2 regions of the Bradyrhizobium sp. AUGA SZCCT0177 genome follow, and region 1 is predicted to be linked to the other one. Evidence: riboswitches for the same ligand, from Rfam matches in the RefSeq annotation. Region 1 holds a riboswitch; the other holds the start of a gene.
What was found. Region 1 has a riboswitch for S-adenosylmethionine ahead of JQ597_RS16665 (O-succinylhomoserine sulfhydrylase). Riboswitches for the same ligand answer to the same signal wherever they lie in the genome.
Positions count from the first base shown of each region.

Region 2: another riboswitch for S-adenosylmethionine. It lies ahead of metX (homoserine O-acetyltransferase MetX); the one in region 1 lies ahead of JQ597_RS16665 (O-succinylhomoserine sulfhydrylase).

Region 1 is NZ_JAFCMA010000012.1:192,346-203,529, reverse strand. It holds gene JQ597_RS16675 (SGNH/GDSL hydrolase family protein) at 1-558, shown strand, start outside; gene JQ597_RS16670 (SGNH/GDSL hydrolase family protein) at 572-1,597, shown strand; gene JQ597_RS16665 (O-succinylhomoserine sulfhydrylase) at 1,776-2,969, opposite strand; SAM riboswitch at 3,042-3,121, opposite strand; gene JQ597_RS16660 (2'-deoxycytidine 5'-triphosphate deaminase) at 3,200-4,348, shown strand; gene JQ597_RS16655 (hypothetical protein) at 4,519-5,568, shown strand; gene JQ597_RS16650 (MATE family efflux transporter) at 5,732-7,174, shown strand; gene JQ597_RS16645 (hypothetical protein) at 7,176-7,646, opposite strand; gene JQ597_RS16640 (hypothetical protein) at 7,745-8,275, opposite strand; gene JQ597_RS16635 (SRPBCC family protein) at 8,272-8,673, opposite strand; gene JQ597_RS16630 (VOC family protein) at 8,815-9,174, opposite strand; gene JQ597_RS16625 (helix-turn-helix transcriptional regulator) at 9,233-10,072, opposite strand; gene JQ597_RS16620 (methylated-DNA--[protein]-cysteine S-methyltransferase) at 10,082-10,660, opposite strand; tRNA gene JQ597_RS16615 (tRNA-Gly) at 10,812-10,885, shown strand; RNA gene ssrA (transfer-messenger RNA) at 10,902-11,184, shown strand, end outside.
Region 2 is NZ_JAFCMA010000041.1:1,179-12,362, reverse strand. It holds gene JQ597_RS32890 (amino acid ABC transporter substrate-binding protein) at 1-218, opposite strand, end outside; gene JQ597_RS32885 (HutD/Ves family protein) at 405-1,022, opposite strand; gene JQ597_RS32880 (malate/lactate/ureidoglycolate dehydrogenase) at 1,046-2,095, opposite strand; gene JQ597_RS32875 (prephenate/arogenate dehydrogenase family protein) at 2,119-3,060, opposite strand; gene hisC (histidinol-phosphate transaminase) at 3,068-4,165, opposite strand; gene JQ597_RS32865 (chorismate mutase) at 4,195-5,055, opposite strand; SAM riboswitch at 5,217-5,296, shown strand; gene metX (homoserine O-acetyltransferase MetX) at 5,385-6,593, shown strand; gene metW (methionine biosynthesis protein MetW) at 6,590-7,255, shown strand; gene JQ597_RS32850 (alpha/beta fold hydrolase) at 7,372-8,238, opposite strand; gene JQ597_RS32845 (TIGR02594 family protein) at 8,479-9,171, shown strand; gene JQ597_RS32840 (Crp/Fnr family transcriptional regulator) at 9,278-9,757, shown strand; gene JQ597_RS32835 (hypothetical protein) at 9,970-10,341, shown strand; gene JQ597_RS32830 (metallothionein) at 10,442-10,675, opposite strand; gene JQ597_RS32825 (plasmid stabilization protein) at 10,687-10,989, opposite strand; gene JQ597_RS32820 (hypothetical protein) at 11,060-11,184, opposite strand, start outside.

The sequences.
Region 1 (11,184 bases):
TCGACCATCGCGGCGTCCGAAGCCAGCGCCTATCCTGGCCGGCTGCAGGTCATGTTGAAGGAGGCGCTTCCGAAGGTCGCGGTGAACGTATCCGTAGAACTACAGGTCAAGAAGACGGCCGAAGAGGTCGCTGGCGGACTTGTTAAGCTCGTGGAAGTAAGAAAGCCTACTTTGGTTATCTGGCAGACCGGCACCTACGATGCTATCCGATCGATCGATCCCGATGATTTCCGCGCCGGTGTTGAAGAGGGTGTGGCTGCCTTGCAGAAGGCGGGGGCCGACGTGATCCTGATGAATCTGCAATACAGCCCGCGCACTGAAACGATGATTTCCGCGCCGCCCTACCTGGATAATATGCGCGTGGTGGCGCAGCAGCACGACGTTCCCCTGTTCGACCGCTTCTCCATGATGCGGCACTGGAGCGACGCGGGAGACTTCGACCTGTCCAGCACGTCGCATGGCCCTGACCTTGCCAAGCGGGTGCACGATTGCCTCGGCCGCGCGCTGTCGAAATTCGTGATCGACGCGGCGCATGTGAACCCGGCCCAGCAGAATTGAGGAACTAGCGTAAATGAGTCGTTACTGCCCTTTTTTGCCGTCGACATCGCTGGCAGCGTTCGCCATCGCGGCGACGGTGCTGATGATGCCGGCGTCCGTTTTGCCGGTGCAGGCGCAGGCGACCCAGACCGCCCAGCAGGCGACGCTGTCCGACACGGCCAAAACTGAAGCCGCCAAACCGCCGGCGGCGCCGACCACGGGTGCGGGCAGCGTGGCGGCCGCCGAGCCGTCCGGTCCGGCGGCGCAAAGGAGCGTTACCGGCAAGGCGATCGACAAGGCCAAAGAGGTCGCGAAATCGGCCGCCGACATTTTCAGCCGTGTTCCCTGCCTGCCGCCGAAGGGTGGCGCCAAAAAGATGGGATCGCTGCCGCGTGTCGCGGGCAAGCTCGCCGCGGGCGAGCCGGTGGTGATCATCGCGTTCGGATCGTCGTCGACCGCGGGCTTCGGCGCGACCTCGCCGGAATTCAACTATCCCAACCGCCTCGCAGCGCAGCTGCACCGGCAATATCCGACCGCCGACATCACCGTGATCAATCGCGGCCAGGGCGGCGAGGACGCGCCTGAAATGATGAAGCGGCTGCAGACCTCGGTCATCGACATGCATCCGGACCTGGTGATCTGGCAGGTCGGCACCAATGCCGTGCTGCGCAATCTCGATCCGGCTGAGACCATCAAGCTGGTGGAAGACGGTGTCGCGCGCATTCAGGCGACCGGCGCCGATCTGGTGCTGATCGATCCGCAATATTCGCCGCGCGTCAACGAACGCGCGGAGAGCGCGGGCAAGATGATCAACCTGCTCAACAAGGTCGCCGAACTGCGCAAGGTCGGTATCTTCCCGCGCTTCGAGGTGATGCGCGACTGGCACGAGAAGCAGGCGATCCCGATGGACAATTTCGTCATCGCCGACGGCCTGCACATGAGCGACTGGGGCTACGCCTGCTTCGCGCAGCTGCTCGGCGACGACATCATCCGCTCGGTCGGCCAGATCAAGCTCGGCGTCAACGTGCCGTCGAACGTCCGGACGTACCGGCCGATGTGATTGCGGCTGTTGCCGTTACACACCGCCGTCGTCCCGGCGAACGCCGGGACCCATACGCCGCGACCGTGCGGCTAAAAGGCAGTGGTCGACGACTTCCCTAACTCACAACGCCCTGTGGTTATGGGTCCCGGCTCAAGGCCGGGACGACACCTGTTGTGTGGCTACGCGTGCAGCTACCTCACGCCTTCTCCAGCGCGGCCTCGAAATCCTCGATCAGGTCATCCGCATGCTCGAGCCCGGCGGAGAAGCGAATGAAGCCCTCGCTGATGCCGAGTTCGGCGCGCGCCTCCGGCGTCAGACGCTGATGCGTCGTGGTCGGCGGATGGGTGACGAGGCTCTTGGCGTCGCCGAGATTGTTCGAGATCCGCGAGATCTGCAGCGCGTTGAGGCAGCGGAACGCGGCCTGCTTGCCGCCCTTGACCTCGAAGCCGACCAAGGTCGAGCCGGCGCGCATCTGCCGCTTCACCAGTTCGGCCTGCGGATGATCGGCACGGCCGGGATAGATCAGCCGCGAAATCTTCGGATGCTTCGCCAGCGCATCGGCCACCTTGCCCGCGGTCTCGGTCTGCGCGCGTACACGTACCGCCAGCGTCTCCAGTCCCTTGAGCAGCACCCAGGCGTTGAACGGCGACATCGACGGGCCGGTATGGCGCATGAAGTTATGGAGGTGCTCGGCGACGAACGCTTCCGAGGCCAGGATGATGCCGCCGAGGCAGCGGCCCTGGCCGTCGATGTGCTTGGTGGCGGAGTAGACAACGACGTCGGCGCCGAGCGTCAGCGGGCTCTGCCAGATCGGCGTGGCGAACACATTGTCCACGATCAACCGTGCGCCGCCACTGTGCGCGATCTCGGCAATCGCCGGGATGTCGAGCACGTCGAGCGTCGGATTGGTCGGGCTCTCCAGGAAGAAGGACTTGGTGTTCGGCCGCAACGCGCGCTGCCACTGGTCGAGATCAAGACCGTCGACCAGCGTCGTCTCGATCCCGTAGCGCGGCAGGAGATCCTGCACCACGTAAAGGCAGGAGCCGAACAGGGCTTTCGAAGCGACCACGTGATCGCCGGCCCGGAGCGGCGCGAGGATCGCGGTCGCCACCGCGGCCATGCCGGTCGCGGTGGAGCGCGCGGCTTCCGCGCCCTCGAGTTGGATCATGCGGCGCTCGAACATCTCGATCGTCGGATTGGAATAGCGCGAATAGATAAAGCCGGGCTCCTCGCCCTTGAATCGGGCCTCGCACTGCTCCGCGCTGTCGTAGACGTAGCCCTGGGTGAGGAACAGCGCCTCGGACGTCTCGCCGAACTGCGAGCGTAGTGTGCCGCCATGGACAAGGCGGGTTTCGGGACGATAGCGGGTGGTAGACTTAGCCTCAGGCATGTGACCTCCGTCGTGACCACCATTGAAAATGGTCACAAAAAACCGGCCTGGAAAAATTTCCACAGGCCGGGATCACACGTGTCCCCGGCCTGTTTAGCGACTTATTTAACGTGGCTGCAAGCCGGCCGGCTCAAATCACCACGGGATAAGTCATGCTGATATTCCCTCGCGCCCTTTTCGTCAAGCCAGCCATCGGATAACCCCTAAATGCCCATATTTATGAGGTTTGGATGACATCTGGGTCATCCTCCCGGGCTCCCTTGAGGACCGCCGTGCCTTTCACGCTGCCGCCCGACGCCAACGGAATTCTGCCCGACCGCATGATCGCGGCGATGGCGGATGCGGGCCTGATCCTGCCGGCCTATCCCTTTGTCGAGAGCCAGATCCAGCCCGCGAGCCTTGATCTGCGCCTCGGCGACATCGCCTACCGGGTGCGCGCGAGCTTCCTCCCGGGGCCGGGTGCGACGGTCGCCGAGCGTATCGACGAGCTGAAACTGCACGAGATCGACCTCACTGACGGGGCGGTGCTGGAAACCAACTGCGTCTACATCGTGCCGCTGCTGGAGAGCCTCGCGCTGCCGCCGGAGATCGTCGCCGCCGCCAACCCCAAGAGCTCGACCGGGCGGCTCGACGTGTTCACCCGCGTGATCGCGGACGGCACCCGCCGCTTCGACATGATCGGCGCCGGCTATCACGGGCCGCTCTATGCCGAGATCAGCCCGAAGACGTTTCCAGTGCTGCTGCGCGAGGGATCCCGGCTGTCCCAAGTGCGCTTCCGCACCGGCGACGCCATCCTCAACGCGGACGAGCTGGACGCGCTGCATGAGGCCGAGCGGCTGGTCGATATCGACGACGCCGATCTCGCCAATGGCGTGGCGCTGAGCGTCGATCTGAGCGGCGCGAATTCCGGCGGTTTTGTCGGCTACCGCGCCAAGCGCCACACCGGCGTGGTCGATGTCGACCGCCGCGGCGGCTATGCGGTCGATGAATTCTGGGAGCCGATCGCGGCGCGCCCGGACGGCAGCCTGATCCTCGATCCCGGCGAGTTCTATATTCTGGCCTCGAAAGAGGCGGTGCAGATTCCGCCGGATTACGCCGCCGAGATGGTGCCGTTCGATCCTCTGGTCGGCGAATTCCGCGTGCATTATGCCGGCTTTTTCGATCCCGGCTTCGGCTATGCCGGCGCCGGCGGGCAGGGCTCGCGCGCCGTCCTGGAAGTGCGCTCGCGCGAAGTGCCGTTCATCCTCGAGCACGGCCAGATCGTCGGCCGTCTGGTCTATGAAAAGATGCTGGCGCGGCCCGACGCCATGTACGGACAGCGCATCGGCTCGAACTATCAGGCGCAGGGCCTGAAGCTGAGCAAGCATTTCCGGCTGTAATTCTCACCCTCGTCATTGCCTGCGACAAACGCGAAGCGTTTGCGCAAGGGAGCGTTAGCGAAGAAGCAATCCATGCTCTCCACGCGTAGTGGCATGGCTTGCTTCGCTGGCGCTCGCAATGACGGCTGATATATGCTCGTCGCCGACAACGAATGAAGGCGGGAGAGAACATGAGCGGCGAGCAAGCAGCCCGGGAAGCGCAATGGGCGAAGTGGCGCAGCATCGCTGATCTCTATCACGCGTTTTTCACCGGCCTCGTTCTCACCGTCGTCTCCCGCCGCGGCACCGCAGACGCCGCCGAGTTCGTGTTCCGGGTGTTTCGCCGCCAGCAGCAGGAACGCTTCCTGCCGGGGCTGGAAAAACTCGGGCTCAGCCATCTGCCGCCGGCGGTCGCGGCGGCGCAGTATCACTATCTCTCCAACTGGATCGGCGGCGTTCATGTCGAATACATGTACGAGACCGATCGCAAGGCCTGGATCCGTTATCCGCCGCCGCGCTGGATCTGGCGTGGCACCGCGATCTGCGGCGTGCCCGGCGAAGTGTCGCGCGCGATGCTGCGCGGATGGCACGGCAATAACGGCGTGGCGCTCGGCAATCTCAATCTCGGCTTCGTCTGCACGAAGCAAAGCGTCGACGGCCAGGACGGCCTCGAAGGCTATTACTGCGAATATGATCATCCGCTGGACCTTGATGCGCGGATGGTGTTCGCGCGGCATCTCGAAGCGCCGCGCTTCGATCCCGCCACCGCGCCGGCATTGCCTGTTGCAAGCTGGCCGAAGCCGCGTTTGGAAAAGGCCTATCGCAACTATGCGATGGAATATGTGAAGACCGCGGCTCCCGTGATGGTGCAATGCTTCGGCCCGGAGGACGCCCGATATCTGTTGCACCTCACCGGCAAGCTGATCGGCATGCAATATTTCGACGAGATCGCGCAAAACCTCGGGGCGCGCCGCGGCGGGCCGAAGGAATTTGCCAGCTTCCTGCGTGCGCTGTTCGAGGCGCAGGATGATGCGGTTGAGATCAGCGAGTCCGACGGTACGTTCGAAATCCGGCAGCAGAGCTGGAAGCTGATGGCCGATGTCGGCGATTATCACCCGGCCTGCGCCAGTGTCCTGCAGGGATTGTTCGAGGGTCTGGCGGCCGGCTGCGGCCGCCATATTCCGGTCCATTTGAAGCCGCCAACCGGCGGAAAGGCACCGTTCGTCTGGTCGATCGGCTAAAGAGAGCGCGCTCGCCTGCAATCGCGCAGGGCCCCATTGCGTTGCGCGCACGCGGAATCAGGCCTTGCCGTGCTAGGAAACAGCTCGGCGCAGCGAGATAATGCGCCCAAAATATTGAATGGGCGCGCGACCTTAAGGTTGCCTTTCGCGCGCGGGAGCAGAAATGTCCGATATCGGCGTTGCCGAAATTCCCGTCGACGAGGAAGAACGTCCGCTGCCGCCACCGCCGCCGCCGGCGAAGAACGCGCTGATCGACGGTCCGATCCTGCGCACGCTGCTGTGGCTCGCCTGGCCCAACGTCATTGCGCTCTCGGCCGGCACCTGCGTGGTGATCGCCGAGACGTCCTATATCGGCCGGTTAGGGGTGGAATCGCTGGCCGCGATGGCGCTGGTGTTTCCCTGCGTGATCCTGACCATGACGATGTCAGGTGGCGCCATGGGCGGCGGCGTTGCGTCGGCGATCGCGCGCGCGCTCGGTGCCGGTGATACCGAGCGGGCGTCGGTGCTTGCCGCGCATGCCTTGCTGATCGGCCTCTGCTTCGGGCTCGTCTTCATGCTGGGCATGCTGATCTTCGGCCCCAAGTTGCTGGAATTGCTCGGCGGCCGCGGCAACGTGCTGGCGCAGGCGATCGGCTACACGCAGATATTTTTCGGCGGCGCCGTCGTGCCGTGGCTGATGAACACGATGGCCGGCATCCTGCGCGGCACCGGCAACATGAAATTGCCGTCGCTGCTGATGCTCATTTCCGCCGTCTGCCAGATCATCCTTGGCGGCACGCTCGGTCTCGGCCTCGGGCCGATTCCGCAATTCGGCATGCGCGGCGTCGCCGCCGGTTCGCTGATCGCCTTTATGGTCAGCATCTCCGTGATGACGTGGTATCTGTTTTCCGGCCGTGCGCGCGTCGTTCCCAAGCTCATCGGCCTGCGGATTCGCTGGGCGATGTTCATCGACATCCTCAAGGTCGGCGCCATCGCCTGCTTCTCGCCGCTGCAGTCGGTGCTGACGATCAGCATATTCACCTACATGCTGGCGGGTTTCGGCACCGAGATCCTGGCCGGTTACGGCATCGGCGCGCGGCTCGAATTCATGCTGACGTCGATCGCCTTTGCGGTCGGCATCGCGACGGTGCCGATGGTCGGCATGGCGATCGGCGCGCAGCGCATCGCGCGGGCCCGCAGGATCTGCTGGATCGCGGGAGGCGTGGCCTTTGTCGGGGTCGGCGCGCTTGCGACCTTGATCGCGATCTTCCCCGACATCTGGGTCAATCTCTTCACCGACAATGCGGGCGTGCGCGCCGCAAGCCGGCAGTATCTGTCTACGGCGGCGCCGATGTATGCCTTCCTCGGCCTCGCCACGACCTGCTATTTTTCATCGCAGGGCGCGGCCAAGGTGCTCGGCCCCGTGCTGGCGCAGACCGCGCGGCTGGTGTTCATCATCATCGGCGGCTGGTGGCTGTCGACGCACGATGCCACCGCCATGGACTACTTCATGCTGACGGCAGCATCGATGATGCTGCTCGGTCTGCTGTCCTGCGCAAGCGTGATCCTGACGCGGTGGGGACCGAAGCAGGGTCCCCTTGCCAAGGCTCGTCCGGCGCTGTCGTAGCTCAGCGCCGCCGATGACGCCGGCCGTGACGGCTGCCACCCATATTGGCCATGCGCATCAGCTGCGGAATCATGCTCATCATCTCGCCGCCGCCAGGGCCGCCGAGCATGCCCATGATGTCGCCGCCGCCCATGCCGCCCATGTTGACGCCATAGCCGTCGGCCATGCCGCCGCCATAGCCGCCACCGAAGCCGCCGGGGATTCCACCGCCGCCCATCATGCCACCAAAACCACCGCCTCCACCTTCCATCATGCGGCCCATCATCGGCCCCATGGTCTGCATCATCATGCCGAAGCGGCGCTTGCCCATCTTCGCCTTCATCATTTCCAGCATCGGCGCCATCTGAGTCATCATGTCGTCGCCGCCACCGCCACCGAAGCCGGCGAATTGCGCTTTCGCCGGCGTCGTCGTCAGGGCAAACAGCAGCAGCAGCGTGGCCGCCTGACACACAACCTTGTCAGCTCCAGTCATGGTTCGACCTCCCAATGCGCCGCGGCCCGCGGAGGCGGTGCCATCCGGGCGCAAATGGTGACGCTAGGAGCGCGCGAAAGGCTGATCTGTGCGACAGATCACGGTGCTCGGCGTCGGGCGGTGAACTCGGTATTGACACGCCAACTCGCGCCGTTGTCCGCGGAGATCTCGCCGCGCCAGAGGAACGAGTTAGGTGTGATCTCGGAAAAACTCCAGCGCATCAGCTGTCCATCAGGCCGCGTGCCGTGCTGCACGATGTCATGGCCTTCAACACGCCCGATCATCTGCAGAAAACTTCGCGCCACCGGGTCGGTCCACTGGATCCGCCAGGCGTCGATATCGGGATCGTAGACCCGCAGCGTCGTGCCATAGGAATTGATCTTGGCGGTGGCGTCGCCGTGGCGCCCTTCGCCACGCGGCGGTACGATCCAGACATCCTGTATCGCGCGCCCTTCCAGCGCCCAGCCGAAATGCCATTCGCCGGCGCGGCGACGCTCGCGGCCGTCGTCGGAGAATTGCCTGACGTCGAGATCCCAGGAGCCGATGAAGCGTCCGTACAGGTCCATCTTGCCGGCGCGGTCGGCTGAGGGACCGACCGCGCCGAGCGCTTCGAGAAACGCGGAAATCATGCCGCGGCTTTCCCAAGCGCGTTCTGCATCGCCAGCGCCGCCTGATCCATCTGCGCGTTCATGTAAGGCGCGATTTCATGCGGCAGCACGTCGACGGTCCAGGCCAGCCGGCTGCGGCCGTTGCCTTCCGCGGTCACCTGCACCGAGGCGCTGTGCTGTTTGATCCGTTCGCTGATGACAGCATAAACCAGCCGCCGCCGTGCATCGTCGCAATCGACCAAAAGTTCGCGCGCCACCGTGCCATTGGAAAACGTCACGATCCGCGCGTCGCCGTCGAGGCGGGTGTCGAGCACGAAGCCCGGCACCAGCCGCGTATGCAACGCCCCGAAATCGCGCACCGCGTCCCAGACGTCATTGGGATTGGCGTCGATGATGATGTCCTTGTGGATGGAAGCCATGGTTGATGTCCTTCGAATGAGAATGAGAGGCATCGGTCTGTAGGGTGGGCAAAGGCGCACTTCGCGCCGTGCCCACCATCTATCCAGACCGTTGTCTTGAATGGTGGGTACGCTTCGCTTTGCCCACCCTACGGTGCGCACCTACGTGCACACCGCCTCGACGTTGTTGCCGTCAGGATCGATCAAAAACGCCGCGTAGTAGGTCGGGCTGTAATCGGCCCGTGCTCCCGCGCCGCCATTGTCGCGGCCGCCGGCCTTAAGTCCCTCGGCATGGAATTGCTTGATCGCGGCATGGTCTGGGGCGCGGAACGCGACATGGGCACCGGTGCCGGCGGCGCCCTTGTGCAAGTGCAGCCAAAGCGCGGGTTCGCCCTTGGGGCCGAAGCCGGCGCCGGAATCGTCGCGCGAGCACAGCACAAAGCCGAGGGGTGCGAGCGCTGCCGTATAGAAGCGCACGCTGGCGTCGAGGTTTCCGACGCGTAATCCGATGTGGTCGTACATTGCTGTTCTCCAGTGAGAAGTGCGCGCGGGAATGCCGCGCAACCTGGAGAAACCCTAGCTAGTTGAGGGCAAGCCGTTCTTGGAGAATCTTGCGCTTCCCCCGCGAGGCCTGGCGGAACCGCAGCGGCGAGGCGCCGGCGGCCCGATGGAACGTGCGCACGAAATTGGAGAGGTCGCCGAAGCCGACGTCATAGGCGATAGCGGTGATCGGGCTATCGTCATCGGCGAGCCGCCGCGCCGCATGGCGCAGCCGCGAGCGCAGCAGATATTGATGCGGGCTGACGCCGACCACGTTCGAGAACAGCCGCAGGAAATGGAACGGGCTGATGCCGGCTTGCGCGGCGGCATCTTCCAGGTCGATTTCGCGGTGCGAATTGGCATCGATCCACAGCGCGGTTTCCACTGCGCGGCGGCGGTCGCGGGCGGCGTCGGGACCAGCTTTACGTGGCTTGCCGGAGACCACCTCGACAAAGCGGCTGGCGAATACCTGCCCGATCTCGTCGAGGCCGATGTCGCTGCTGCCATCTGCCGCCGCCTGCGCCAGTTCGCCGAGCACCATGAGTTCCGGCAGCGGCGGCGCCGAGCCGATCTGCCAGATATCCCTGGCTTCGCTGATCGCATCCACCAGTTCCGGCCCCAGGAAGAAGGAGAGGCATTCGTCGCCGCAGACGTGGTCATGGGTGCAGGTATATTCGTCGCCGGGATGGCCGATCAGCACCGATCCCGCCACCAATTCACTGAACTTGCCGCGGCAGTGCAGGCCGAAACTGCCTTTGCGGACATACGAAATCGAGTGGCAGCGGTGCAGCTCGGCAAAAGGCTTATCGCCGGGTCCCGCGCTGCAGCGGAAATCGGATACCGAAATGGATTTGCGCTCGAGCAGGGTGGTCGCGGCCATCCCGTAAATTTAGGTAGGCGGGCGCGGCGGCGCAACCGGCAGCAGCACGTCGAACAGGGTCTTGCTGGCGGTCGGGTGGGTGCCCTCGATCGACAGCAGCCGGCGCTTGGAGATGGCGCCGCCGTTCGGCGATATCTTGTCGGCATAGTGCCCGGCCTCGAGCACGCGATGGCAGGGTACGATGATCATGAAGGGGTTGCGGGCAATCGCCTGCGCCACCGAATACACCGCGCCCGAGGCGCGCAGCGCACTGGCGACCTCGGCATAAATGCGGGTCTCGCCGCGCGGGATGGTGCGGGCGAGCTGATAGACGCGCTGATTGAAGGCGGGAATCCCGGTCATGTCGAGCGCGACATCGGAAAGGTCGCTGTAGCCGCCGCGTAGCAACGCCACGATGCCTCCGATCGCGATGGCGACATTCTCCGGAGGGCGAAGTTCGCGGGCGTCGGGATAAAGCTGGAACAGCCGCCGCCTGGTGTCGATCTCGCGGGCTTCCGGGAGCTGCACGCCCATAACGCCGAACTCGCCCCATGCGATCCCGCACCGGCCGATCCCCGTGTCAAAAATGCTGTAGCCACGCCCCGCCATACGCCACCAACCCCGGCAGGATCATAACACCGTCATCAAAGTGCGCATCTGGAATCTTTGTAAGCCGTTAAGGGCCTGGGGGCGGGAAGGCGCGGGTACCGCTTGGCGGAACGCCCGGGGTCGGCTAATCAGGGGAAGCGCAAAAGCGTTCGCGGGCGTAGTTCAATGGTAGAACGGCAGCTTCCCAAGCTGCATACGAGGGTTCGATTCCCTTCGCCCGCTCCATTCTCAATCTGTCACCGACCTATCTTTCGCCCTCAATCTCGCGTACAACCGCCCCGTCGCAAGACGATGGCGCTGAACCTTAGAATGGACTGCGGGCAGACCCGGGGGCAGTACCCGGCGCCTCCACCTTAGCAGCTTGAGCTTAAAGGTCTCATCCACAGCACGATCCGAAAAGATCATGCTCCACATGAGATCGATTCTGCCGCAAGGCAAAATCCCAGGGCTGCTATGGCGGGGGCGAACCAGGATCGATGGTCGCAAAGAAGTTCTGAATTGTGCTCGGCATGATACCGCCGTTA
Region 2 (11,184 bases), on a different contig from region 1:
GCGACGGCGCGGCAGATATCGACGTCGAAGCCGCTCCAGGCATTCTTGTCATCCATGCTGGAAAAGCCCAGCAGTCCCTGGCCGACGCCGCAATTCAGCGTGCCGCGCTCCTTGACGGCGTTCAGAGTCTGGGCTCGCGCCGGATCGCCGCTCGCGAACAGCAGGGCCAGCAACGCGATGACGGGGAGGATGATGGGTCGCTTCTTGGAGCCGGACATTTTTTCCCCGCGATCGGTGGCTGCAGCTTCTTTAAGTGGCGGCAAGTTCTTTGGCGGAAGTGGTGTTGGCAAGCTAACACAAGTGGAAGCGTTACCAATGTGTTTCCGGCATATGAATTTTGGACCCGCTCACTTGCGCGATGGGAACTGCGCCGTCGACCGTCATCGTTCCGTGACGAATCCGGATCAGCCGGATGTCCGCACCACGGGAATAACGCTGGCGACGATCGCGGTGCCAAACCGGCTTGCGATTGCAAAACTTTCTTCGGCATCGATGCGCACGGCGTGGCCGGCCGAGATCTCGCAGGCCTTGTCGTTGATCGACAGTTCGCAGGAACCTGTCGCGGCATAGACGATGTGAACGCCGGCCGGGCAGGCGTGCGTTGCGCCGCTCAAAGGGCAGGAGAGGTCAATCGCCACGCGTGAGCGGTCACCGATCAGATTGACGACTTCGACGGGTCCGGCTTCGATCCGGCTGACAATACTGGTTTCTCCGGCAAACCGGACCGGCCTGAACGGTTGCCTGACGTCGATCTCTCCAACGGGTGTCCCGAGCACGAGCCCCTCGCCGGAAACCAGCGCCAGCTGGCGGTCATAGCCGCTCAAATCCGAGAACGCGCCCGGCGTCACGATGGCGGTCCGGCTGAAACGCCAGACGATTCCTTCCCAACTGCCCGGCGCGAATCCAGGGAGCATGGATACGGCGATATCGATCGTGACCCCGCCGCCGTTCTTCCAGGGCATATGCTGGTAGCCGGCGGGATCGAGCGCCGTTAGCTGAATCCCGCCGGCAGAGGACTTCATTGCATGCGCCCAAACGGAGTTGCTCAGCTATCGATCCGGATCTGATAGCGCTCGGCGATATCAGTCAACTGGCCCCAGGTCGTGTCATCGATTTCGATGCCTTTGGCGATACGCTGCGCCCGCGCAAGCCGCTCGGGCTCACCGGCGATCAGCACCGGCGATTCCGATTCCGCTGGCTTGGCCGATTTCACCCAGGAAATCATGTCGTCGATCTCGGCCATCATGCTGTCGCGCGTCGAAAGCCTGATAGGGTCGATCACGATGCTCAGCATGCCATTGATGATGCCGCGTTCGGGCGGCGTCGATGTGGTGACGCTAGGCGAGCCGACAATGGCGCCGGCCAGGAGTTCGCACACCAGCGCCAATCCGGAGCCCTTGTGCTCGCCGAACGGCAGCACCACGCCGCGCGGGTCGGTGTACATGACGGAAGGGTCGGTGGTGGGCTGGCCCGCATGGTCGAGCAACGCACCATCAAGCATCGGCTTGCCGGCATTATGCGCCACCCGCACTTTTCCCAGCGCCACGCGGCTGGTGGCGAAATCGAGCAGGATCGGCTCGTTGTTGTCGGTGCCGGGGATCGCGATGCAGACCGGGTTGGTCAGGAATCTTCCTTCGCGGCCGCGGAAGGGCGCAACGCCGGGTGAACCCGAAGCGACATTCACAAAATGCAGCGCCACCATGCCGGCGCGGGCGGCGATCTCGCCATAGGTGCCGACCCGGCCGATATGGTGCGCATTGCGGAGCCCGTTGACCGCGACGCCGTGTTTCCTGGCCGCCTCAATCGCCCATTCCACCGCCTGGCGCGCGACCACTTGGCCGTAGCCGGCGCGGGCATCCCATACCGAGATGGTTCCGGAGTCCGAGACGATCTCGGGTGCCTGGTTGATCTTCAGCGTGCCGGCGTCGAGGTCGCGCACATAGGCGACCAGCATGCCGACGCCATGGCTGTCATGGCCGCGTAAATTGGCCTCGACCAGATGCTCGGCCACGATGGCGGCTTCCGTCGGCGAACTGCCGCCGGCAGTGACGATGCGGTTGGCAAGCCCAAGCAGCTTCGAATGGTCGATGATCATGCTTCACTCCGTCGTGAGCCGGTCTACTCCGGCTTCTTCGTTAAATTCGCGTGCGGGCGGCCGAAGTCGGGCGCTGCCGAATCCTGGCCGATCTCGACGATGCCGCGGCGGATGGCGCGGGTGCGGGTAAAATGCTCGAACAGCGCCTCGCCATCGTTGCGGCGGATCGCGCGCGTGAGTTTTGAGAGGTCTTCGTTGAAGGTGCCGAGCATTTCCAGCACCGCTTCCTTGTTGGCCAGGAACACGTCGCGCCACATCGTCGGATCCGAGGCTGCGATGCGGGTGAAATCGCGAAAACCGCCGGCGGAGAATTTGATCACTTCCGACGACGTCACCTGCGCCAGTTCGTCGGCGGTGCCGACGATGGTGTAGGCGATCAGATGCGGCAGATGGCTGGTGATCGCGAGCACGAGATCATGATGATCCGGCGTCATGATCTCGACCTTGGCGCCGAGGCCGGCCCAGAACTCGCGCAGCTTTTCCACCGCGGCGGGATCGGTCCCATCAGGCGGCGTGAGAATGCACCAGCGGTTGATGAAGAGTTCGGCAAAGCCGGAATCGGGACCGGAGTGCTCGGTGCCGGCGACGGGATGGGCGGGAACGAAATGGACGCCTTGCGGAATATGCGGGCCCATGTCGCGCGCGATGGCGCCCTTGACCGAGCCGACGTCGGAGACGATGGCGCCCGGCTCGAGGAACGGCGCGATCTCCTCGGCGACCGGTCCGCAGGCGCCGACGGGGATGCAGAGGATCACGAGGTCGGCGCCTTTGACCGCTTCCGCGTTGGTTTCGAGCACGCGATCGACCACGCGCAATTCTTCCACCCGCGCGCGGGTCTTGGCCGAGCGTGCCGAGGTGACGATCTCGCCGGCGAGACCCTGCGCGCGTGCGGCGCGGGCGATCGAGCCGCCGATCAGGCCGAAGCCGATCAGCGCGACGCGTTTGAAGAGAGGTTCAGTGCTCACGTGATGCTCACTTGCCCGCCATAAAGTCTTTGAGGCCGTCGACGACGAGGCGGTTGGCCTCTTCGGTGCCAATGGTCATGCGCAGCGCATGCGGCAGGCCGTAATTGTTCAGCGCCCGCAGCACCAGGCCGCGTTTTGTCAGATACGCGTCGGCGTCCGCCGAGGTCTTGCCCTTCTCCTGCGGGAAATGGATCAGCACAAAATTCGCCACGCTCGGCGTCACCTTGAGGCCGAGCTTGGAAATTTCTTCCGTCAGCCAGTTGCGCCAGTGCTCCGTGAAGGTCTTCGACATCTGGACATGCGCGGTGTCCTCGATCGCGGCCACCGCCGCCAGCATTGCCGGCGTCGAGACGTTGAAAGGCCCGCGAATCCGGTTGACGGCGTCGACGATGTTCGCCGGGCCGAACATCCAGCCGATCCGCAACGACGCCAGCCCGTGAATCTTGGAGAACGTATGCGTCACCACGGTGTTTTCGGTGGTCGCCACCAGCTCGATGCCGAGTTCGTAATCGTTGCGCGACACGTAATCGGCATAGGCGGCGTCGAGCACCAGCAGCACATGGTCAGGCAATCCGGCGCGCAGCCGCTTGACCTCGTCGAACGGAATGTAGGTTCCGGTGGGGTTGTTCGGATTGGCGAGCCACACCATCTTGGTGCGCGCCGTGACCAGCTTCAGGATCGCGTCGACGTCGGCGGTGAACTCGGTCTCGGCCGCCACGACATTCTTGGCGCCGTTCGCCATGGTCGCGATCGGGTACACCAGGAAGCCGTGGCTGGTCGAGATCGCCTCGTCGCCATGCTTGAGATAGGTGTGCGCCAGCAGGTTGAGGATTTCGTCCGAGCCGGCGCCGCAGATGATGCGGTTCGGATCGAGCCCGAAGGCGCGGCCGATCGCCTCGCGCAGCACCCGCGAGGTGCCTTCCGGATAGTCCTCCAGATGACCAGCCGCGTCCTTGTAGACCGCCAGCGCCTTCGGTGACGGGCCAAACGGCGTCTCGTTGGCGGACAGCTTGAACACCTTGCGGCCGGGCTCGGCCACCGGGCTCTTGCCGGGGGTGTAGGGCGCAATATCGAGAATGCCGGGGTTCGGCACGGGGCGGGACATCTTCTGGCTCCGGATCGTAGGGCGTCTATTCAGGATTTGGCCGCCCCGTTCGGGGGCACCGTATAGCGTGTTGCGTGGCTGCCGACGAGGGCCGAAGAGCGCACCGACGCGCCGGCCTCGATCAAAGCGGTTTTGATCTTCTCCAGGCCAATGCCTGATATCGACACCAGCAGCGCCGCACCATCGAAGGCGGTATCGGGGACGGCGACGATTTCGGCAAGCGGCGCCAGCGCGCGCGCAATCTCGGCGTTCCAGCCGGAGACGCGCACGCTCCAGGTCTCGACTTCGGTCACCATGGCGTTGTCGGCGACGCGCGAGACCACGAACACCGGCAAGGCTGCCGGATGGTCGGCGCGTTCGAGGAACGGCAGCCGCGCGATGATCTTCGGCGCGCCGTCGGCTTCGAGCTCAATCCACCACGGCGTGCGGCTCGACGTCGCCGAGACCAGCGCCAGATCGCCCTTCGATTTCGCCACCGCTTCGACCGCGGCCTGCGCGCTGAAATGCCCGACGTATGGCACCACGAATCCGAAATGAAACCGCGCCGAATCGCGCATCGCGGATTCGCCGACCGAGACGTCCGCATGCACCGAGAACGGCGCCTGGACGTAGGTGAACGTCGAGATGATGACGCGCCAGATGCTCTCGATGGTGTCGATCGGGAGAATGCCGCGGTGACGCTCCACCAGCCGCCGCATCATGTCGGCCTCGCGCGCCGGGCGGAACGCGGAGCCGACTTCCTGGGTCTCCTTGACCTGGATCAGCCGATCGATGATGTCGCCGCGCGCCATCAGCAGGCGGTGAACCTGCTCGTCGATGCTGTCGATCTCCAGGCGCAGCACCGCGAGGGAGGGCGGGGCGGGGGGTGCCTTCGAGGGTCCCTTGGACATGTTCTAGCCTTTAGCGCCGGGGGCCGAAATCACCGGCAAATACAAGGGCATTGATTAGGAAAGACGGCCGCCGAAAGCAAAGAGAAACATCGGCAATGATGGCGCGCCCGGCCGGTTAACCATGGCCCGCCTTGACGAAAAGCTCCCTTCGGACTAGCTTTAGCCTATTCCGTGGTCATTTGAGCCGGCCGGCTTGCAGCCACGTTAAACAACTCGCTAAACAGGCCGGGGACAGAAGTGATCCCGGTCGAACCTTTGTTCAGGCCGGGTTTTTTTTATGGCCTGATTTCTGTCCGGGAGGGCCTCCCTTTGGGAGGTCGGTGGCCGAAATGACAAACGTTCAGTCGATAGCCAGCTCCTCGGTGCATACCGAGGAGCGCGCGCACGAGGCGGACCATCCGAGTTCGCTGGTGGCGGCGTTCGGCGCCGATCAACCGTTGCGGCTTGATTGCGGCATCGATCTGGCGCCCTTCCAGATCGCCTACCAGACCTATGGCAAGCTCAATGCAGGGCGATCCAACGCCATCATGATCTGCCATGCGCTGACGCTTGATCAGCATGTCGCCAATGTGCATCCGCTGACCGGCAAGCCGGGCTGGTGGGAAATCATGGTCGGTCCTGGCCGTCCTCTCGACACTGACAAGTATTTCATCATCTGCTCCAACGTGATCGGCGGCTGCATGGGTTCGAGCGGTCCGGCCTCGACCAACCCCGCGACAGGTAAGGTGTGGGGACTGGATTTTCCGGTCGTCACGATACCGGACATGGTGCGGGCGCAGGCCATGCTGCTCGACCGCCTCGGCATCGACACGCTGCTCTGTGTTGTCGGGGGCTCGATGGGCGGCATGCAGGTGCTGCAATGGACCGCGGCCTATCCGAAACGCGTGTTCTCCGCGCTCCCGACCGCGTGCAGCACGCGCCATTCGGCGCAGAATATCGCGTTCCACGAACTCGGCCGGCAGGCAGTAATGGCCGATCCGGATTGGCATGGTGGACGCTATGTCGATCAGGGGACGCATCCGCATCGTGGCCTCGCGGTGGCGCGGATGGCCGGGCATATCACCTATTTGTCGGACGCCGCGCTGCATCGCAAGTTCGGGCGGCGGATGCAGGACCGGGATCTGCCGACATTTTCGTTCGACGCCGATTTCCAGGTCGAAAGCTATCTGCGTTATCAGGGCTCGTCGTTCGTCGAGCGCTTCGATGCCAACTCCTATCTCTATCTGACGCGGGCGATGGATTATTTCGACATCGCCGCCGATCATGACGGCGTGCTGGCGAAGGCGTTCTCCGGCATTCAGACGCGGTTCTGCGTGGTGTCGTTCACGTCAGACTGGCTGTTCCCGACCTCGGAATCGCGGGCATTGGTGCATGCGCTCAACGCATCGAGCGCGCGGGTGTCGTTCGCCGAAATCGAAACCGATCGCGGTCACGACGCCTTCCTGCTCGACGTGCCCGAATTCTTCGACATCTCCCGTGCCTTCCTGGAGTCCGCTGGCAAGGCGCGTGGCCTCGAAAATGGTGGCGCTGCGTCATGAGTATCCAACAGGCGTTGCCGCTCACGGGCGTCACACCCGGCCGCACCGGGAACTATCGCAGCGATCATTTGCTGGTCGCCGAAATGGTGCAGCGCGGCTCCAAAGTGCTCGACGTCGGCTGCGGCGATGGCGAACTGCTGCAGCTGCTGGAAAGCCGCGGCATCGACGGCCGCGGCATCGAGCTGTCGCGCGAGGGCGTCAACCGCTGCGTCGCCAAGGGCCTTGCGGTGGTGCAGGGCGACGCCGACACCGACCTCGTCAATTATCCCGACGACGCCTTCGACTACGTGATCCTGTCGCAGACGCTGCAGGCGACCCGGCAGCCGAGGGTGGTCTTGGAAAACCTGCTGCGGATCGGCCATCGCGCCATCGTCTCGTTCCCGAATTTCGGGTTCTGGCGGATGCGTCTGCAGCTATTGGTCGGCGGCCACATGCCGCGCACCGAAAACCTGCCCGCGACCTGGTACGACACGCCGAACATCCATTTCTGCACCATCAAGGATTTCGTCCAGCTCTGCGAACAGATCAACGTCAAGATGGAGCGCGCGGTCGCCCTCGATCTCTACGGCCGCCCGTTGCGGCTGAATTTGCCGTGGTGGTTCTGGAACATGTTCGGCGAGCAGGGTGTGTTTTTGCTGAGCCGGGCGGAGAAGGGGAAATGACGCCCGCCGTCATTCCGGGGCGCGCGTAGCGAGCCCGGAATCCATTCATCCACGCAACTAGTCGCTCAATGGATTCCGGGCTCGTGCTACGCACGCCCCGGAATGACGGAAAGAGGCTACCCCGCCACCATCGACCTCGGATCCCGCACCGGCCACCTCCCGGCCTCGACCAGCGCAATAAAGCGCTCGACCATTTCGTTGAACAGCGTGGGCTCTTCCAAATTGAGCACGTGTCCCGATTTCGGGAAGAACGTCAGTCCCGCCGCCGGCAGATGCTGCTTCAGGTACAGGCTCGGCTCGATGCAATTGTCGTCCTCGTCGCCGCAGATGATCAGCGCCGGCGTCGGCACGTTGCGGATCGCGTCGGTCAGGGTGTAGATCGAGGGGCGGCCGCCCTGAAAACTGCGCATGGTGTTGGCCGAGCCTTTGGCGTCATGGCGCGCCAGCGCGGCATAGAAATCGGCGTGGCCGCGCGGGTCCTTGACCAGGAACGGAATCCGGCTCGGCGCCTCGCGCGTCACTTTGGCGACCTCCACCGAGCCGATTTTCTCGTACTGCTCGGCATTGGCAACGCATTGCTTGCGGAAGGCTTCGAGATTTTCGATTGCAGAGCCGGAGCCAACGCCGGCCAGCGTCATCGACATCGCACGCTCCGGGGCGTTGAGGCCGACCTGCAGCGACGAATAGGCGCCCATCGACAACCCGACGAAATGCGCCTTTGCGATCCCGAGGTGATCGAGCACCGCGAGCGCGTCGGTGTAGAAATGCTGGTAGGTGTAGACGTCCGATGTCGGCGGCACGTCGGAAGGCGTATAGCCCCGCGCCGAATAGGCGATGCAGCGGTGGCCGCGCGAGAAGTAGCGCATCTGCGGCTCCCAATTGGTGTGGTCGGCCGCGAATTCATGCAGGAAGATGATCGGCGTTCCCGTGCCCGCTTCTTCGAAATGCAGGCGGACATTATCGCTGGTGACGGCATGGGGCATTTAAGGTTCCTCTTGGTTTTGGCGCGTTCTCCGGCCTCGAAAATTGCAGTTAATGCTCTGGGCCGCAATGCGGCAGGCTCGTTTCTTTTTGGCCATCAAATGGGCGCGGAATCACCCCGGAATCGTTTCCGCACCGCCGCATGAAATCTTCCTCCCGCCACAGCCAAAAATTCAAACCCGTCGCCGCGTTCGTTTGTCCACGAACGTTGCGGGATTGTGGTGTGTCATAGAGGATCAAAGATGCTTCAGTTGTTTGCGTTTCGCCGGTCGCTTCGTGTCCTTGCGCTGGCGTTGTGTTCGGTTTCGATCGTAGTCATTGCCACGCCGGCGTCAGCCCGGCCCCACCATGGCGCAGGGCGCCACGTCCGCGGCTACCACGCCGGTCACCATGCACGGCATTACGCCCGCCACCATCACCGGAAGATCGCGCGCCTGTCGCGCTGGGAGCGCGGTGTCGCGCAAATGCAGGCCGGCGGCTTTGCCGATGCCAACGCAAACGTTGATGCCAGCGCAACCTTTACCGATCATAATTCGACCCTGACGCCGCCCGGCGGGGTGATGGCGCCGAGCAGCTTCGGCGGCTCTTCCAACGTCGTCACTGAGGCGCGCCGGTATCTTGGCGGTAACCCGACCGGACGTGGCAGCCTGTGGTGCGCCCGCTTCATGAACATGGTGCTGCAGCATTCCGGCTATCGCGGCACCGGCTCGGACATGGCGAAATCGTTCGCCAGCTACGGCCAGCGCGTCTCCGGCCCGCAGGTCGGCGCCATCGCCGTGATGACAAGGGGCCGCGGCGGCGGCCATGTCGGCGTGATCACCGGCATCGACGCCAAGGGCAACCCGATCATGATCTCCGGCAACAACGGCAACCGGGTCCGGGAAGCGCCGGTCTCGCGTGGCCGGATCTACGCCTACGTGATGCCGACGAGCTGAAATCGTCACTGCAAAGGAACCGCAAGGTGGGCACAGGCGCGTCTGCGCCGTGCCCACCTTGGCCTGGCCCGCTTGCCGCCGCCGGGCGCGCGGGTATATTGGCCCGATGGCTGTCAGCTCCCCAGATCTGAAAGCGTTCCTGCTCGCCACGCCTTTCTTCGGTGGCCTCTCAGACGCAAGCCTCGATCTTTTGATCTCAATGCTGGCCGAGCGCCGCTTCGACGCCGGCGCCACGGTCGTCGCGGAAGGCGAGGCGGGTCGATCGATGTTCATCGTTCACTCCGGCCAGCTGGTGGTGAGCAAGCTGCTGGAGTCCGGGCGCGTCCTGCGCATGACGGGTCTCGAGCCCGGAGATTTTTTCGGCGAAATGACGCTGATCGAAATGCAGAACCGGTCAGCCACCGTCGTCGCGGAGAGCCCGACCGTGCTGTACGAACTCACCGCCCGGCAACTCTACGCCTGCTACAAAGCCGACATCCACGCCTATGTGATGGTGATGCAGAATATCAACCGCGAGCTTTGCCGGCGGCTCCGCCGCGCCGACAAACGCATTGCCGAGTTGCAGATGCTTCGCACGAGTGATTGACACAGCCTCGCGTGCGTCAGGTGGGCTGAGCGCGCTACAGGGCGCAACATCGACGGGAAAATCGGAACCTTCGGCCGATCAGACCGGGAACCGGCAGGCTCGGCTGCGCGCATTGCAGCCGCATTGGTTTCACTGAATGGCCACATCGGAATCAGACCCCAACCAAACTTCGTGGATAGGAGTCCCTTCAGTCAAACTGAAAAGGAGTGAGCATGCGCATCGTTACGGCATCCGTCATCATTGCCGCCCTCTCTCTGGGCGCGCCAGCCATCGTGCAGGCACAGGGAACCCCCTCGCAGTCCCAGGGAAGCCCCTCGCAATCCGAGGCGCAGCCCTCGCAGTCCAGCACCGTCATCCGGAGCATCCAGGTCGTCGACGTCAAGGATCTGCAGCCGGCGGTACGTTCGAAGGTCGACGAACTCGTGGCCCAAACCCGCGAGGAAGACATTCAGTCGCTTCGCAAGTCCATCGACGCGACGCCGGAAGCGGCATCGGTGCTCAAGGCCAAGGGCCTGACTTCGTCACAAGTCGTGGCCATCAACATCGCCGACGGCGTTCTCACGATGTTTGCCAAGACGGCCTGACCGGGAAACCTCATTAAAATTTAGATGCGACCATTAAGCCCGCCGGGCGTGAATCCGGCGGGCTTAATGCCGTCATCCTCGTTGCAGCGACATCGCGGTATCAAAGACGGTCGCGCAACCCGCTGACCCCGTCGTTTAGAGCGCAATGGTCGCAGCAGTAGAAGGTGCCGGCCTTTTCGAGGCCATGACCGACGATGCGCGTTCCACACTGCTTGCAGGTTGGTGCAAGGGCAAAAATGGCGCACTCAAAGCTATCGAAAGTGTGCGATTTGCCGTTCATCACGACCTGAAAAGCCTTGTCGTACGAATTTCCGCAGGTCTCGCAACTGGCCATCTCTCGCCTCCTTAAGCTGCACGTCGTTTACGGGTCTGTGCCGCCGTCTTCGCCGACCGGGAACGTTCCGCCGCCGGGCGTTTGGCGGCGGCCTTCCCGCCGAGCTTGCCGCCCTTGCGGGACGGGGCGTGGTCCACCTTCTTGCCTCGGCCGGACCCGCTCTTTTTGCCGCCATGGGTTTCAGCGTTCACGGTAGCCCAGGCCCGACGCTCGGCTTCGTCGTGGGAGACGCCGCGCTGCTCGTAGCCCTCCTCGATGTGCTCGGCCTGACGCTTTTGCTTGTCGGTATAGGCAGATTTGTCGCCGCGGGGCATGAATCCCTCCTTCGTTGGTTGATGCAAAAACACCATCGGTGCTGGAGAGTTCCTATCGATGCTTCCGTGCTTAATGCCTCTTGAAATACTGAACTTCGCGTTCATGTTTTTCAGCCGCGGCGCGGGACTTGAAGGTGCCGAGATTGCGTTTCTTCCCGGTCTTGGGATTGATCTTGCGGGAATAGAGCCGGTATT